3 regions of the Lysinibacillus sp. FSL P2-0066 genome follow, and region 2 is predicted to be linked to each of the others. Evidence: riboswitches for the same ligand, from Rfam matches in the RefSeq annotation. Region 2 holds a riboswitch; each other region holds the start of a gene.
The links. A riboswitch is a leader RNA that binds a small molecule or an ion and turns the genes downstream of it on or off. The one in region 2 is predicted to bind S-adenosylmethionine.
Positions count from the first base shown of each region.

Region 1: another riboswitch for S-adenosylmethionine. It lies ahead of MKZ14_RS19910 (bifunctional homocysteine S-methyltransferase/methylenetetrahydrofolate reductase); the one in region 2 lies ahead of metK (methionine adenosyltransferase).
Region 3: another riboswitch for S-adenosylmethionine. It lies ahead of MKZ14_RS01860 (O-acetylhomoserine aminocarboxypropyltransferase/cysteine synthase family protein); the one in region 2 lies ahead of metK (methionine adenosyltransferase).

Region 1 covers NZ_CP150202.1:3,999,392-4,004,333, forward strand. The annotation lists gene MKZ14_RS19910 (bifunctional homocysteine S-methyltransferase/methylenetetrahydrofolate reductase) at 1-1,767, opposite strand, end outside; SAM riboswitch class I at 1,857-1,957, opposite strand; gene MKZ14_RS19915 (protoporphyrinogen oxidase) at 2,057-3,451, opposite strand; gene MKZ14_RS19920 (globin-coupled sensor protein) at 4,264-4,942, opposite strand, start outside.
Region 2 covers NZ_CP150202.1:3,340,672-3,345,613, reverse strand. The annotation lists gene pckA (phosphoenolpyruvate carboxykinase (ATP)) at 1-1,355, opposite strand, end outside; SAM riboswitch class I at 1,745-1,863, shown strand; gene metK (methionine adenosyltransferase) at 2,122-3,318, shown strand; gene MKZ14_RS16600 (gamma carbonic anhydrase family protein) at 3,498-4,010, opposite strand; gene MKZ14_RS16595 (alpha/beta hydrolase) at 4,145-4,942, shown strand, end outside.
Region 3 covers NZ_CP150202.1:376,629-381,570, reverse strand. The annotation lists gene MKZ14_RS01870 (homoserine dehydrogenase) at 1-574, opposite strand, end outside; gene MKZ14_RS01865 (hypothetical protein) at 1,037-1,423, opposite strand; gene MKZ14_RS01860 (O-acetylhomoserine aminocarboxypropyltransferase/cysteine synthase family protein) at 1,756-3,057, opposite strand; SAM riboswitch class I at 3,175-3,288, opposite strand; gene MKZ14_RS01855 (glycerol-3-phosphate acyltransferase) at 3,444-4,076, shown strand; gene MKZ14_RS01850 (DASS family sodium-coupled anion symporter) at 4,272-4,942, shown strand, end outside.

The sequences.
Region 1 (4,942 bases), 660 kb from region 2:
TAAAAATGGTGTAATAAGGTATATACCATTGAAGTATTGCGCAGCCACTTCAACTAATTCTTTAGCAATGGCAATTCCTTCCAATTTCGCTCGTTCCTTGTCTTCTCCACATACTTTCATTCTTGCCAAGGCATCTTCGGATAATTTGATACCTGGCACTTCATGATGTAAAAATTCAGCACTTTTATAACTCGTAACAGGCATAATGCCGATGTAAATAGGAGCTTGTAAATGCTTTGTTGCCTCATAAATTTCTACAATTTTTTCTTTCGTATACACTGGTTGAGAAATGAAGTAGTCTGCCCCATGCTCAATTTTCTTCTCTAAACGTGTCACAGCACGTTCTAACACACGGACGTTTGGATTAAATGCAGCAGCAACTGAAAAATTTGCTTTTTTACGAAGTGGTTTACCTGAGAAGGAAACCCCTTCATTTAACTGCTTAATTAATTGGATCAGCTCCATCGAAGATACATCATAAACACTTGTCGCACCTGGGAAGTCTCCCACTTTCGTTGGATCACCCGTAACAGCCAACACATCATGAATACCTAAAGCATTTAGACCCATTAAATGCGATTGAAGACCAATTAAGTTACGGTCTCGACATGTAATATGTGTTAGTGGGCGTACACCATGTGTACTCTTCAACAATGCTCCCATTGCAATATTGCTAATCCGTGGTGAGGCCAGTGAATTGTCTGCCATCATGACTACATCTGCACCTGCATCATACAATTGCTTTGCTCCTTCAAGGAATCCATCAATCTCTAAATGTCTAGGCGTATCCAACTCTACTATGACAGAGCGTTCACGTTTTACTTTTTCATGAAGAGGCTCATACTTTGGTGGCTCCGCTTCACGTACAATCTCAATCTTTTCAGGTTTCGCATGCTTCTCCTGAACCGGTGATAACTCTTCTAAATACTTCTTTGCTGCTGCAATATGTTTGGGTGTAGTACCACAGCAGCCCCCGATTAAACGTACACCTTGGTCACGTAATTCAACAGCTGCTCGACCAAAATAATCAGCTTCTGACTCATAAACGACACGTCCATCCTCTAAGTCAAGAAGTGACGCATTCGGATAGGCAGACATGAATGCCTTATTAGGAAGTTCTACACCTTCAAATGCTAGAATTGTATGGTGAGGACCTAGTCGACAATTGACGCCAACAATATCTGCACCGAGGGCTTCAAGCTCATGGAGAGCATTATTTAAAGACATCCCATTTTGTAAAACACCAGGCTCATGCATAGAAACTTGTGCAATAATTGGCAAATTTGTTTTTTCTCGTAGCATCTTTAAGGTTGCTGATAATTCTTCAAAATCATAATAGGTTTCGAGTAAAAGACCATCTGGATTCCCTGCCAGTAAGACACTTGCTTGTTCTTCAATAGTCGCTAATATTTCATCCAAGGTTGCATCACTTTTACGAATTCCCCGAATACCTCCAATTGTTCCTAAGACAAATTGACCGCCATCTGCCGCTGCTCGTTTTGCAATGGTAATAGCTGCTTCATTAAACTGTTGGACACGTGATTCTAATCCATAGCGAGCTAATTTGATGGCATTTGCACCGTACGTATTCGTTTGAATGATGTCAGCACCAGCCGCAATATATTCTCTATGAATCTTCTCAATTAACTCGGGTCTCTGAACATTCATTTCCTCATGGCAATACTCCAATCCATAGCCATATAGCACTGTGCCTATTGCACCGTCCGCTGTCAATACATGCGTTTTTAACTTTTCAAGCAATCCCATAAAACTAGCCTCTCTTCCTATGTCTCTATATAATAAAAAGCCCTCTTTCATAAAAAAAGAAGGCTTTAACGATTCATCATTGTTGTTCCTTCTCATCTTCGACTCAACGGTCTTCTGGATTTAGCACCTGACAATAAAGTTGGTTGCTGAAGCTTCAATGGGCCAGTCCCTCTGCTTCTCTTGATAAGAATTAAGTATGAATTTTTTAAATAATTAAAAGAATCATATCGTTTACTGACGAATGAGTCAAGACTATTTCACATAAGAAAGTTTTTTTCCACTTAAAACCTTAGAAATTGGCAAGTTCCTTTGCAAGCTCTTCACCAATTTTTTTCCCATTTTGAATGCAAGCACCAATACCTACGCCAAAATATGAGCACCCAGCAATGGATAAATTTGGATATTTTTCATGTAATTCATGTAGTAACCCTTGTAATGCTTCACGATGCGCTAGATCATATTTAGGCATTTGATCAATCCATTTTGTTACATTTACAACGGTTGGCTGTTCTTCTATTCCTAGGCTCTTTCTCACATCTTCTAAAGCAACTGCTGCCAATTCTTCATCCGTCATGGCACGTAGTTGCTCATAGGCTGGATTGATGCTCTTATAAAAGAGTCGCAAAAGTAATTTATTTTCTTTCGATGTATGCTTCCATTTGCGACTAGTCCAAGTAGCTGCATTACAAGTAACGTCTGAATTATGGGAAACAATATAGCCCGTTCCATCTGCTGGTAATCTAGAGTCCGGCACATCAAAACCTAAATAAATAGTAATCGCTGACGCTGTCGTAAATTGGTCAAAATAGCGATTTAAAGATTCATCCTGTAGTAGATTTTGGACAGTATCGTTTGGTAATGCTAAAACGACATATTCTGACTCAATAATTTCACCATTGGCTAAGGAAATTGTATAGTTCTTATCTTGTTTTTTAACATTTAGAGTAGTAACGCCCTTGATGATTTCTACATCGGATAATGTTTGTTCAAGTCGATCAATTAAAGAAGATAAACCATTTTTAAAGGATATAAATTTTTTGTTCGCTGCTTTAACAAATTGCTCACGATTCGCATCAAAGCCTCTAATAATACTTCCATAATCATTCTTATAATCAATCAGATACGGTAAAGTAGAGCCAATAGAAAGCTGATGTAAATCTCCCGAATAAACACCTGCAAGGACTGGTGCAATTTGATTTTTCACCAGTTCCTCTCCTAAATAGTAAGTTAAAAATTCACCGATTGAACTTTCCTTTGTGAAGCGATCGTTAGGTAATGTTAAATCCTTCAACGCTTCTTTTTTCCCTTGCTCGGAAATGAGTGTACTTTCCTCTAAGGATGTCAAACTCATCGGTATTCCAAAAGTTGAATCTGCTGGAATAGCGTGTAACTCATTATTCGTATAAATATAAGAAATACCTGTTTCGTTGTAGACTAGTTCCGCTTCAAAATCAAGCTCCTGTACAAGTTCCATAACACCTTGGTGACGCGCTACAATAGAATCAGCACCTGTTTCCATGATGAAACCTTGTTCATGTGCCGAATATAATTTGCCTCCTAAATATGTATTTTTTTCTATAAGTACTAGACGAACATCTAAATTATGTTCCTTCACTTGACGTTGCAAATAATGCATTGTACATAGTCCTGTAATACCGCCGCCTAAAACAACAACTGTTTTCATAGTAACCGCCCCTATTATTCGTTCTTTCTACAGTATAATCTTTTTTTCATTGAAAATTACGTTAAACCCTTTACAAATTTAGCAAAAATAGAGCTATTTCATCAGCGAAATAGCCCTCCTTAGTGTTGAAAAACAAAACAGTCAATTGAAAGGTAGAAATGGATTTCCGTTGCAGGCTACTTGCTTTCCTGTGGGCGAGCGCCGAATCGCTTCCTCCGCTACCGCTCCGTGCAGGGCTTCGCCTGTCTCGCTATCCCACGGGAGTCAAGTAGCCCTCCACTTCAACCCACTAACTTTTTAGCAAAGGTTTTCAAATAAAGTGAAGGTGCTCACTACTCTTTATGAAGAGGTGTTGTCACGCATCACTTCTCCACACTGAAAATAAGAGCTTATCCCCGCTAAGAATACAGATAATGGGCGATTTGATCGCTATGCTACTATGAAAAAAAAGTAAAGACACTTTGCAGAATGGTTGATTGGAGTGGAGCCAGCGTCACTCCTAGGGGATTTAGCGTCACAGAGGAGACCCTGGAACGAACGGAAGTGAGTGAAGCGGCTCCTCGGACGCCCCCTAGAAAGGACGCTGGCGGAACGGAAATCAACCCCTCACCCTGCAAAGTTGCCTTTTCTGCCGTTGACATCATCTTTTTTCAACAACATGTAGAGCTATTTCATCAGTGAAATAGCTCTCGCTTTCTGAATCTCTAAAAGATCCATCCTCTATTGCAATATTTATACAACAAACATTTTAATAGGTACTATAGTGTTTATTCCGTCTAAAAATAGAACAAATAGATGTAAATGTTAGTAGTCTATCCTTTTAAATTTTGCGCAAAGCTCGCTAATTTTTCTGCTGAATTCGTTACATCAGTAAATGAAGTGCCTAATTCACTTAATATGCCTACAATTGCTTGTATTTTCGTTGCCATACAATCATTTTGTTCTTTTGCTTCTGTCATAGCTCCCAAAATATTCGTAAATTGGCCTTCCGTTTGTAACATATTTTCCTCACCTGCTGCAACTTCATCTTGAATATTTGTCAAAGAATGCTCTAATTTTTCTGTTCGTTCACCCGTTTTTTTCAATAACAAAGCAACCGCTGTAACTGATTCTTTTGTCTGAATCGATAATTTACGCACTTCATCAGCCACTACACTAAAGCCCTTCCCCGCTTCACCAGCACGCGCTGCTTCAATTGCAGCATTCAAAGCCAATAGATTCGTTTGATTCGCAATATTGGTCACAACACTCATGATTGTTTCCATTTCCTTAGACATCCCTGATAATTGTTCAATATTTTCCTCTATATCGTGAAGAGAATTAATAATATTGAGCATATTTTGTGATTGATTTTTTAAACGTTCGCGACCCTCTAGTGCTTGATTTTCAGCTAATGTAGATACATCGAGTGACTTTTTGGCCAAATGTTTAATTTCGTCAGATTGCTTGCTTAAGCAGCAAAATGAATTATTTGTTTCCTGCGAAATTGTT
Region 2 (4,942 bases):
ATTGCTGCACGAACCATTGTACGTGTGTAAGAAAGTTTCATACGGCTACCTGTGCCATATTCGCCACCAGTCCAACCAGTGTTCACTAGGAATACTTGTGCACCGTGCTCGTCAATTTTTTGTCCTAACATTTCTGCATATACTGTAGCAGGAAGTGGAAGGAATGGAGAACCGAAACAAGTAGAGAAAACTGGTTCTGGCTCAGTTACACCACGTTCTGTTCCTGCAAGTTTAGAAGTGAACCCGCTTAGGAAGTGATACATTGCTTGTTCTTTTGTTAATTTACTGATTGGAGGTAACACGCCAAATGCATCAGCTGTTAGGAAGATGATTGTTTTTGGATGACCTGCAACAGAAGGATCAACGATATTTTCGATATATTGGATTGGGTAAGCTACACGTGTATTTTCTGTTAGAGAACCGTCATCATAGTCACAAATACGAGTTTCTGGATCAACAGCTACATTTTCTAATACAGAGCCGAAGCGAATTGCATTGTAGATTTCTGGTTCTTTTTCAGCAGAAAGATTGATTGTTTTTGCATAGCAACCACCCTCAATGTTGAACACACCATTATCAGACCAACCGTGTTCATCGTCACCGATAAGCTTACGATCTGGGTCAGCTGATAACGTCGTTTTACCAGTACCAGATAGACCGAAGAATAATGCCACATCGCCAGCTTCACCTACGTTTGCTGAACAGTGCATTGAAAGGATACCTTGTTGTGGTAATAAGTAGTTCATGATACCAAAAATAGATTTTTTCATTTCACCAGCATATTCAGTACCACCAATTAAAATAATTTTCTTTTCAAGTGATACGATAATGAATGTTTCAGAGGCAGTACCATCAACCGCAGGATCTGCTTTAAAGTTCGGAGCTGAGATGACAGTGAAGTCGGCAACATGAGAAGCTAATTCATCTGCTGTTGGACGGATAAATAATTGATGAGCAAAAAGATTGTGCCATGCGTATTCATTAATAACTTGAATGCTTAATTGTGAATCTTTGTCAGCACCTGCAAAGCCTTTGAATACGAATAACTCGTCACGTTCTTTTAAATATTTTATTACTTTTACATATAGGTTATCGAACACTTCAGAAGAAATTGGTTGGTTGACTTTACCCCAGTCAATTTGATCTTTTGTGCTTTCTTCTTCTACCGTATATTTATCTTTAGGTGAACGACCAGTGTATTTGCCAGTTTCTGCACGAACTGCGCCATCTACTGTTAACATTGCTTCACCACGAGATGTAGCTTTTTCTGCTAATTGTGGTACTGAAAGTTGAACATTAATGTTACCGCCGTTTAATAATTCCTTCAGTTCGTTTGCAATTTCTACTGAATTCATCGATTAAATACCATCCTTTTTTATAGTATTCCCTTGATTTAGAGGGATTTTTTCTTAATTTCAAAAATAGTATAACACAATTGCTTAAATAATCTATACTAATTAAGAAATTATTTTAGAGTTTTTACCACTTTTCAATAAACTGACAAAAAATAATGTTTTTCGAGTAGAATACCATCAATCCTACTGTAATTAGGCATGAAAATTGAGCCACACATATGTTACCACAAGTAGCTAGGTATGTTGTAGGGATTAATTTGCTTCTATTTACATCATCATCCAAGTATGAAAAGTTTTTGTGTAATAGGTTCTTTCCTTTCTATACAGTAATACATAAGAAAATATTTGACAACGTTCGACCTTTTGAGTAACATGAAATTGAACGGATACTCTTATCCCGAGCTGGTGGAGGGTCAGGCCCTGTGAAACCCGGCAACCTGCATGAACTATTTCACGACATGCGCTGGTGCCAACCTGATGCAAGGGAACATCCCTTGAACGATAAGAGTGAAAGGTTACGCAGTCATTATTCCTTTCCTCATGTAAAGTAACGTGAGAAAAGGATTTTTTTATTGTTAAAAATCAATGTAAAGGTAAGTATATGTAGTTCTTTCCTTATTATAATGACGGATCTTTCGAAATCCTCGTGTTAAAAGCAGCAGTAACGGCTTGAGAGTTCAATCCTTAGGAGCGGACTTGACATGGGTAATGAGTACCGTATTCATACACAACTACTTATTGTAAGAGTATTTAGGAGGAAAACCAAATGACAAACCGTCGACTGTTTACATCAGAGAGTGTAACAGAAGGACATCCAGATAAGATTTGTGACCAAATCTCGGATGCCATTTTAGATGCTATTTTAGCAGAAGATCCAAATGCGCGTGTAGCATGTGAAACAACTGTAACAACAGGATTAGTATTAGTAGCAGGAGAAATTACAACTTCTACTTATGTTGATATTAAAGGTATCGTTCGTGATACTGTAGCAGAAATTGGCTATACACGTGGTAAATATGGCTTCGATGCAGAAAACTTAGCGGTGCTTGTGGCGATTGGTGAACAATCACCTGATATTGCACAGGGTGTTGATCAGGCATTAGAGGCACGTGAAGGCTCTATGACAGATGCTGATATTGAAGCAATCGGTGCTGGTGACCAAGGCTTAATGTTTGGCTATGCATGTAATGAAACACCAGAGCTTATGCCATTACCAATTAGCTTGGCTCACAAATTAGCACGCCGTTTAACAGAAGTACGTAAATCAGGTGAACTTGCCTATTTACGTCCTGATGGTAAAACGCAGGTAACGATTGAATATGATGACAATAATGTACCCGTTCGCGTGGATACAATTGTTATTTCAACACAGCATGATGAAGAAGCAACACTTGAACAAATTCAAGCGGATTTAAAAGAATTTGTTATTGCACCCGTTGTACCGAGTGAATTATTAGATACTAACACTAAATACTTCATCAACCCAACTGGCCGTTTCGTAATTGGTGGACCAAAAGGCGATGCTGGATTAACAGGACGTAAAATCATTGTTGATACATACGGTGGTTATGCACGTCACGGTGGTGGTGCCTTCTCAGGTAAGGATGCAACCAAGGTAGACCGCTCAGCAGCATATGCGGCACGTTATGTAGCAAAAAACATCGTAGCAGCTGGCTTAGCAGAGCGTGCTGAAGTACAACTTGCCTATGCGATTGGCGTTGCTCAGCCTGTTTCCATTGCTGTCGATACATTTGGCACAGGTAGAGTAAAAGAAAGCGAGATCGTTGAATGGGTACGCGAGCTATTCGATTTACGCCCAGCAGGTATTATTAAAATGCTTGATCTTCGTCGTCCAATTTATAAACAAACTGCTGCGTATGGACATTTTGGTCGTACAGATTTAAATGTACCATGGGAGCAAATTGATAAAGCCGACGCACTACGAGAAAAAGCACGTTTATAAACTATTGAACTAAAGTAATGAAGTCATTAGAAAATTATTCTAATGTATTAATAAACAAAGGAGCAACATTGCTCCTTTTGTTTTTTTTACAAAAATACCTCGCTAGGATTCGTGAACATATTCGGTACACGAAAACGCGAGGGATTTTTTCGTTAGTATTGATTTTTTGTGTAGGTTATTTATTTCTGAAGTGATTTATAATATTGACCTTTTTCTGCGTATTCTCGTACGATGCGTTCCATATCCTCTTTATCTTCAGCATTTAATTCTCGGACAACTTTTGCTGGACGACCTAATGCTAAACTATTTGGAGGAATGACTTTACCAGGAGGTACTAGGCTTCCAGCTCCAATAAATGCACCTTCTCCAATCTCAGCTCCGTCTAAAATAATGGATCCCATACCAATTAAGGCATTTTTGCGAATTGTACAACTATGTAAAGTGACTTGGTGTCCAACTGTTACCTCATCTTCAATAATGAGCGGATATTTTGGGCTTTGGTGTAAACAGCAAAGATCCTGAATACTGACACGTTTACCGATAATCGTTGGGGAAACATCACCACGAATAACCGTATTAAACCAAATGGTTGTTTCGGCGCCAATTGTTACGTCGCCCGTAACAGTTGCGTAATCAGCAATGAAAACAGACGGATCGATCTTTGGCGTTTTATCTTTAAATGGATAAATCATGAAAATCGCCTCTTTTCTTTCTATAATGTAGTATTATCGTATCAAATACGCAACTTTATGGAAATATAAAATTAAAATGTGCTATTTATTTCGATATAATCAAAGTGTAATTATTTTTTAGGAGGACTATGTAAATGTGGAAATGGGAAGCTGATGGACAAGCAAAAGCTGTGATTGCTATTCTTCATGGTGCTTATGAAAATCACCGTTGGTATGCATGGCTGATAGAGAAATTAAGATTAGAAGGCTTCCACATAGTCATGGGGGATTTACCGAATCATGGTGGTAATGCAAGATTTGCTAGAGTCCATGATGAAGACTTCAAATTGTACAATAAGTATACACGAAACCTGATTGAAAATGCTTTTTCATATAATTTACCAACCTTTGTAATAGGGCATGGACTAGGTGCAACATTAATCCTCCATACACTGCAAAAGAGACAATATGAATGTGCAGGCATTATTTTAACATCACCTTGGTTGCAACTAAAGCTATTACCAGGTAAATTAACAAATGCTTTAACAAGTCTAAGTGCGTTAACAGCCAATGTTAAGTTGACACATGATATTACATTAGAGAAATTAACGCGTAGTGTTGAAGGCAGAGAAGAAATGAAAGATGATGTACCGCTCATGTCTGTTGTTTCTGTGAAATGGTATCGAGAACTTCAGCAAATGATGAAAAATTTAGTGATGCTGCCTAAAGGTGAAATGCCTAATATGCCTATGCTAATTATGACAGCTGAGAAGGATAAAATTACGGACACTCGCCAAACCCGAAATTGGCTTCATCAACAGGAATTCACAGAATTTCAGTTTAAAGAATGGGCAAATTGTTATCATAATTTATTTCATGAGGGAGAGCGCGAAGAAATTTATATGTATACACGAGATTTTATTAATAATGCTCTTCGAAGAATTGGTTATATA
Region 3 (4,942 bases), 1.6 Mb from region 2:
GATCTGCTTCAGCATAGCCTAAGCCTTGTGCCTCTTTTAGAGCTGTTTCGAACGACCAGCCCTGTGCACGCATTTTTGTTAATATGTAATTACATGTGCCATTTAAGACGCCTTGTATACGACTTACATCATTAACAAGTAAAATATTTTTCATTGTTTTAATAACAGGTACGCCACCAGCAGTGGTAGCCTCATAGCCTACAAAAACGCCATTAGCTTTTGCAAGATCCTGTAACTCCAAACCTCGTTTGGCAAACATCACTTTATTAGCAGTAATAACATGACATTTATGTTCAACAGCTCGCTTTAAATAACTGTATGCAGGTTCTTCGTTCACAATTGCTTCAAACACAACCTGCATACCTGGCTCTGCTAAGACTTCATCCATACTTGTTGTCATTAAATGTGCTGTGCCAGGCACACGTTCACGACTAGCATCTGTCACTAAAATCTTCGCTACCTCTAATTTAATACCTAATTTATTTTTTAGCTCTTCTCGTTTTTCATTTAAAATATGATAGATCCCCTGACCTACCGTTCCAAATCCTAAAATCGCTGCCTTTATAGTTGCCATTCTTGTTATTCCCTCCAACTTACATTCCGCAGTTTCATTAATGCTAATTTTCCATGGGGTTGTGTCATGACTATTTGACACCCACCGCAGTCTTTAGCCAACAACTCTTCTTTGTATGAGTTTCGCTATTTCTATATGTGTTGGAACACATACAAATTCAAATAATTCAAAATTTAACTTAAAGAAAATTGTAACGCAAATACATACATTGCACAAGAAAAATCTTTCTAGGAAGGACATTTGTTTTCTCTAGATGTGCAAAAGAAATCGGTTTCATTCCCTTTATTATACGTTTTATTAATCATTCTATAAGATTTGAACAAATATTGACTCTTTACATTTCAATATATGAATGTCTTTCTTCTATTATATATGTATGCTCAGACATTCATAACAATCCCTTTAAAGAAAAAACTCATTCCCTGTAGCAGCAGAGAATGAGCATAAAAATATGAGGGGATTTTAACTTGCTCTTGAAAGCAATTGATAGCGATATTGTTCTAAAGCGTGTTGAACAAGACTAATTTCTTCTTCTGTAAAATCTGGTATTGCATACGTACGTTCCACTAATTGAAATGTACCATACTTTAAGTAAATCTCTGTGGCAGGAAGTGAGATATGGCTCACACCGTACTGTTCATATGTCTCAAATACTTCCTTAACAGTATAGTCTTCTTTTTCAGTAAAAACTTGTTCTTGAAATGCTGTATGACCAAAAACTTGTTGCCATTTCTTTTCGACTGATGTAAGAAGGTGTTGAATGGATTTATTGTTGACAAAAACGTGTCCTTCATTTAGCTCATATATTAGATAGGATACAATGTTTTGCGCACTATAGATGTTACCCATTTTAAACACTCCTTTATCATCAGTTTTTTGGAAGAGCAGTTACTGGCTAGGCAACTACTCTTCTATATATTCAAAAGTGGGGGAGCACTTATGAAAACATTTTCCTTTTTAACAATAATTTCCGTACTCTTAACTTATTTCCTAGTATATAGCATGGATTTAATTAAGTCAATAATACATATAAAATTACTTGGTATTATTTTTTATAAGGTTCTGATAATTAACGGATGTTGTAAATAGTTGATGTAGCAACGTTTAACGCATTACCAAATGAGGCAAATCGAATGAGAAAATACGTAAACGCTACACCATTCTTCCCTCTGTTCTAAATCTTAAGCTTCTACAGTTTGTTCACTTGTTGTTGCCTGTGTAATGGCTTGATCTAAATCAGCAATAATATCCTCTACTGCCTCTAAACCGATGGATAAGCGAATGAGCGACTCGGTTACACCAGCTTGAACTAATTCGTCTGCTGATAGCTGCTGATGGGTAGTGGAAGCAGGATGTATAATTAATGACTTAGCATCACCTACATTTGCTACATGTGAAAATAGCTTCACGCTATCAATAAGCTTTCGCCCAGCTTCACGTCCACCTTTGATGCCAAATGTAAGCACTGAACCGAAGCCATTTCTTAAATATTTTTTTGCCAACTCATGTGTCGGGAAATCTTCTAGGCCATTATAATTTACATACTCCACAGATGGGTGGTTTTGTAAATATTCAGCCACTGCCAATGCATTCTCATTGTGTTTAGGGATACGCAAATGAAGCGTTTCTAACCCTTGCAATAAATTAAAGGCAGCATCTGCACTTAATGTTGGACCAAAATCACGTAATAATTGTACGCGTAGCTTTGTAGCAAAAGCAGCAGAAGCTGTATCAATTCCATAGCGTAACCCATGGTAAGAAGCATCTGGTTCAGTAAAACCTGGGAATCGCCCACTAGCCCAATCAAACTTACCAGCGTCTACAACAACGCCCCCTAAGGTTGTACCATGGCCTCCTATCCATTTAGTTGCTGAATGAACAACAACATCTGCACCATATTCAATAGGTGTAGAACCATAAGGAGAAGCAAACGTGCTGTCAATAATTAGTGGTAGCCCATTATCATGTGCAATCTTAGCTACTGCTTCAATATCTAAAACCTTTAAGCTTGGATTACCATAAACTTCTGCAAAGACAGCTTTTGTTTTATCAGTAATCACCGCATTGAAATTCTCTGGGTTTGTTTCATCTACAAAAATTGTTTTAATACCATAGTTTGGTAATGTGTTAGCAAATAAATTATACGTACCGCCATATAAAGAACTAGCTGCTACTATCTCATCACCAGCTCCAGCTAGATTTAAAATGGAAAATGCGATAGCCGCTGCACCAGATGAAAGTGCTACTGCTGCTGTTCCACCTTCCAATAAAGCCACACGTTTTTCAAACACATCAACAGTCGGATTGGTAATTCGTGTGTAAATATTCCCTGCTTCCTCTAGGGCAAAAAGACGTTGCGCATGAGCAGTGTCTTTAAATACAAAAGCAGTTGAGCGATAGACTGGAACTGTCCGAGAACCCGTCACTGGGTCTGGCTCTTGACCACCATGTAACAGCAATGTTTCTGGTTTAAAATTTGTCATTGTGTACCTCCAAATGGTTATTTTTTTACGATGGTACCGGAGATGAGGAGGATTTTTCTGTAGAAAACAAAAAACCCTCTTCAGCTAAGAAGAGGGTTGCGGTTGCAAGTTTTCCTCCCCTTATCTGCCAGATCCAAGTTAGAATCTGTAGGAATTAGCACCTTAGTAAGCTCATTACTTACTGGTTGCCGGGCATCATAGGGCCTATCCCTCCGCCGCTCTTGATAAGAGTATGAGATTCAATTTCCATCGTTGTTACACAGTATAAACATAGAGTTTTTTTCTGTCAACATGTAAATTTTATTTTTTCCGAAACTTCTGTCTGCTCTTATACGTAATATGAACGCATACACTATTTTAGAAAAAATTTTGAGAGGAGTATTTTTATGGTAAAGGCCGTGATCATTTTTCTTATGATTGGCTATTTAATAGGCTGTATTCACGGCTCTAAAGTGGCTCAATTTTTATCTGGGGTTGATTTAAAAAAAGCTGGCCACGGAAATGCGGGTGCCTCGAATGCTACTCTTTCCCTTGGCTGGAAATATGGCGTTTTAGTAGCCCTCATTGATATCGGCAAAGGCGTTGTCGCTATTATCGGTGCACATTTTTATCTAGCGGATGCCACTCATTTGACACAAGAACAAATATGGCTGCTTACTTACATTATGGCTGCTGGGGTTATTTTAGGTCATAATTTCCCATTCTATATGGGCTTCAACGGCGGGAAAGGAACGGCCTCCATCATTGGTATTTTACTTGCTGTTGATTGGAAGATTGGTTTATTTGCACTTATTTTATTTGTTATTTTATCCTTTGCAACAAATTATTTAATTGTAGGTGTTCTAGAATTTTATCTCGTTTTTTGTACAGCAACTTATTTATGGATTCCAGGCATTGGCCCAACCATTATAGCTGTCCTTCTTTTTGGCATAGCTATCATCCTGCATATAGAAAATATTAAACGTTTAGTTAATGGGACAGAGCCTAAAGTAACTACTGCTTTTAAGAAAAAGAAATAATATTTTATGGATATTTTTGTATTTTGTGTGACCATATATTTTCTCTTTATCTACTAATATTGCTGTAAAAAACATCTATTTTACACAGGTTTTTTTCTACAATAAAATAGACATATTCTTATCTTAATAAAACATTACGGAGTCCGATGTTATGGATAATAATCGTCATTTTTATCGTAGAAAGGATGAGAAATTATGTCTTCACCAAAACAAGCAGCTACAAAACGTAACTTAAAGCCTCTATGGATTGGCTTAGCATTCGCTTTACTAATCATTATTACTTTTTTACCTAATAACGGCGATTTACCTATAGCTGGGCAACGAGCTTTAGCCATCTTAGCTTTTGCAGTCATCCTTTGGGTAACAGAGGCTGTTTCATATCCTGTTAGCTCGGCCATGATCATTGCACTAGTAACTGTTTTACTAGGACTCGCTCCGTCAATGGATGACCCATCTACAGAGCTAGGAACAGCTGGCGCATTAAAATTATCCTTAAGTGGATTTAGTAATTCTGCCGTTGCTTTAGTAGCAGCAGCTCTTTTTCTAGCGGCTGCAATGCAAATTACTAATCTACATAAACGACTTGCTCTGTGGATTCTTTCACTGGTAGGAACGAAAACAAAGGCTATCGTATTTGGCGCCATTTTAGTTTCTATCGTCCTCGCATTTTTTGTTCCTTCTGCTACAGCACGAGCTGGCGCTGTAGTACCGATATTGCTTGGAATGGTGGCAGCATTTGGTTTACCACGTGATAGTCGGCTTGCTGCTTTGCTAGTTATTACTTCGGTACAAGCCGTTTCCATTTGGAATATCGGCATTAAAACTGCAGCAGCTCAAAATATGGTGGCTTTAAACTTTATCCAAGA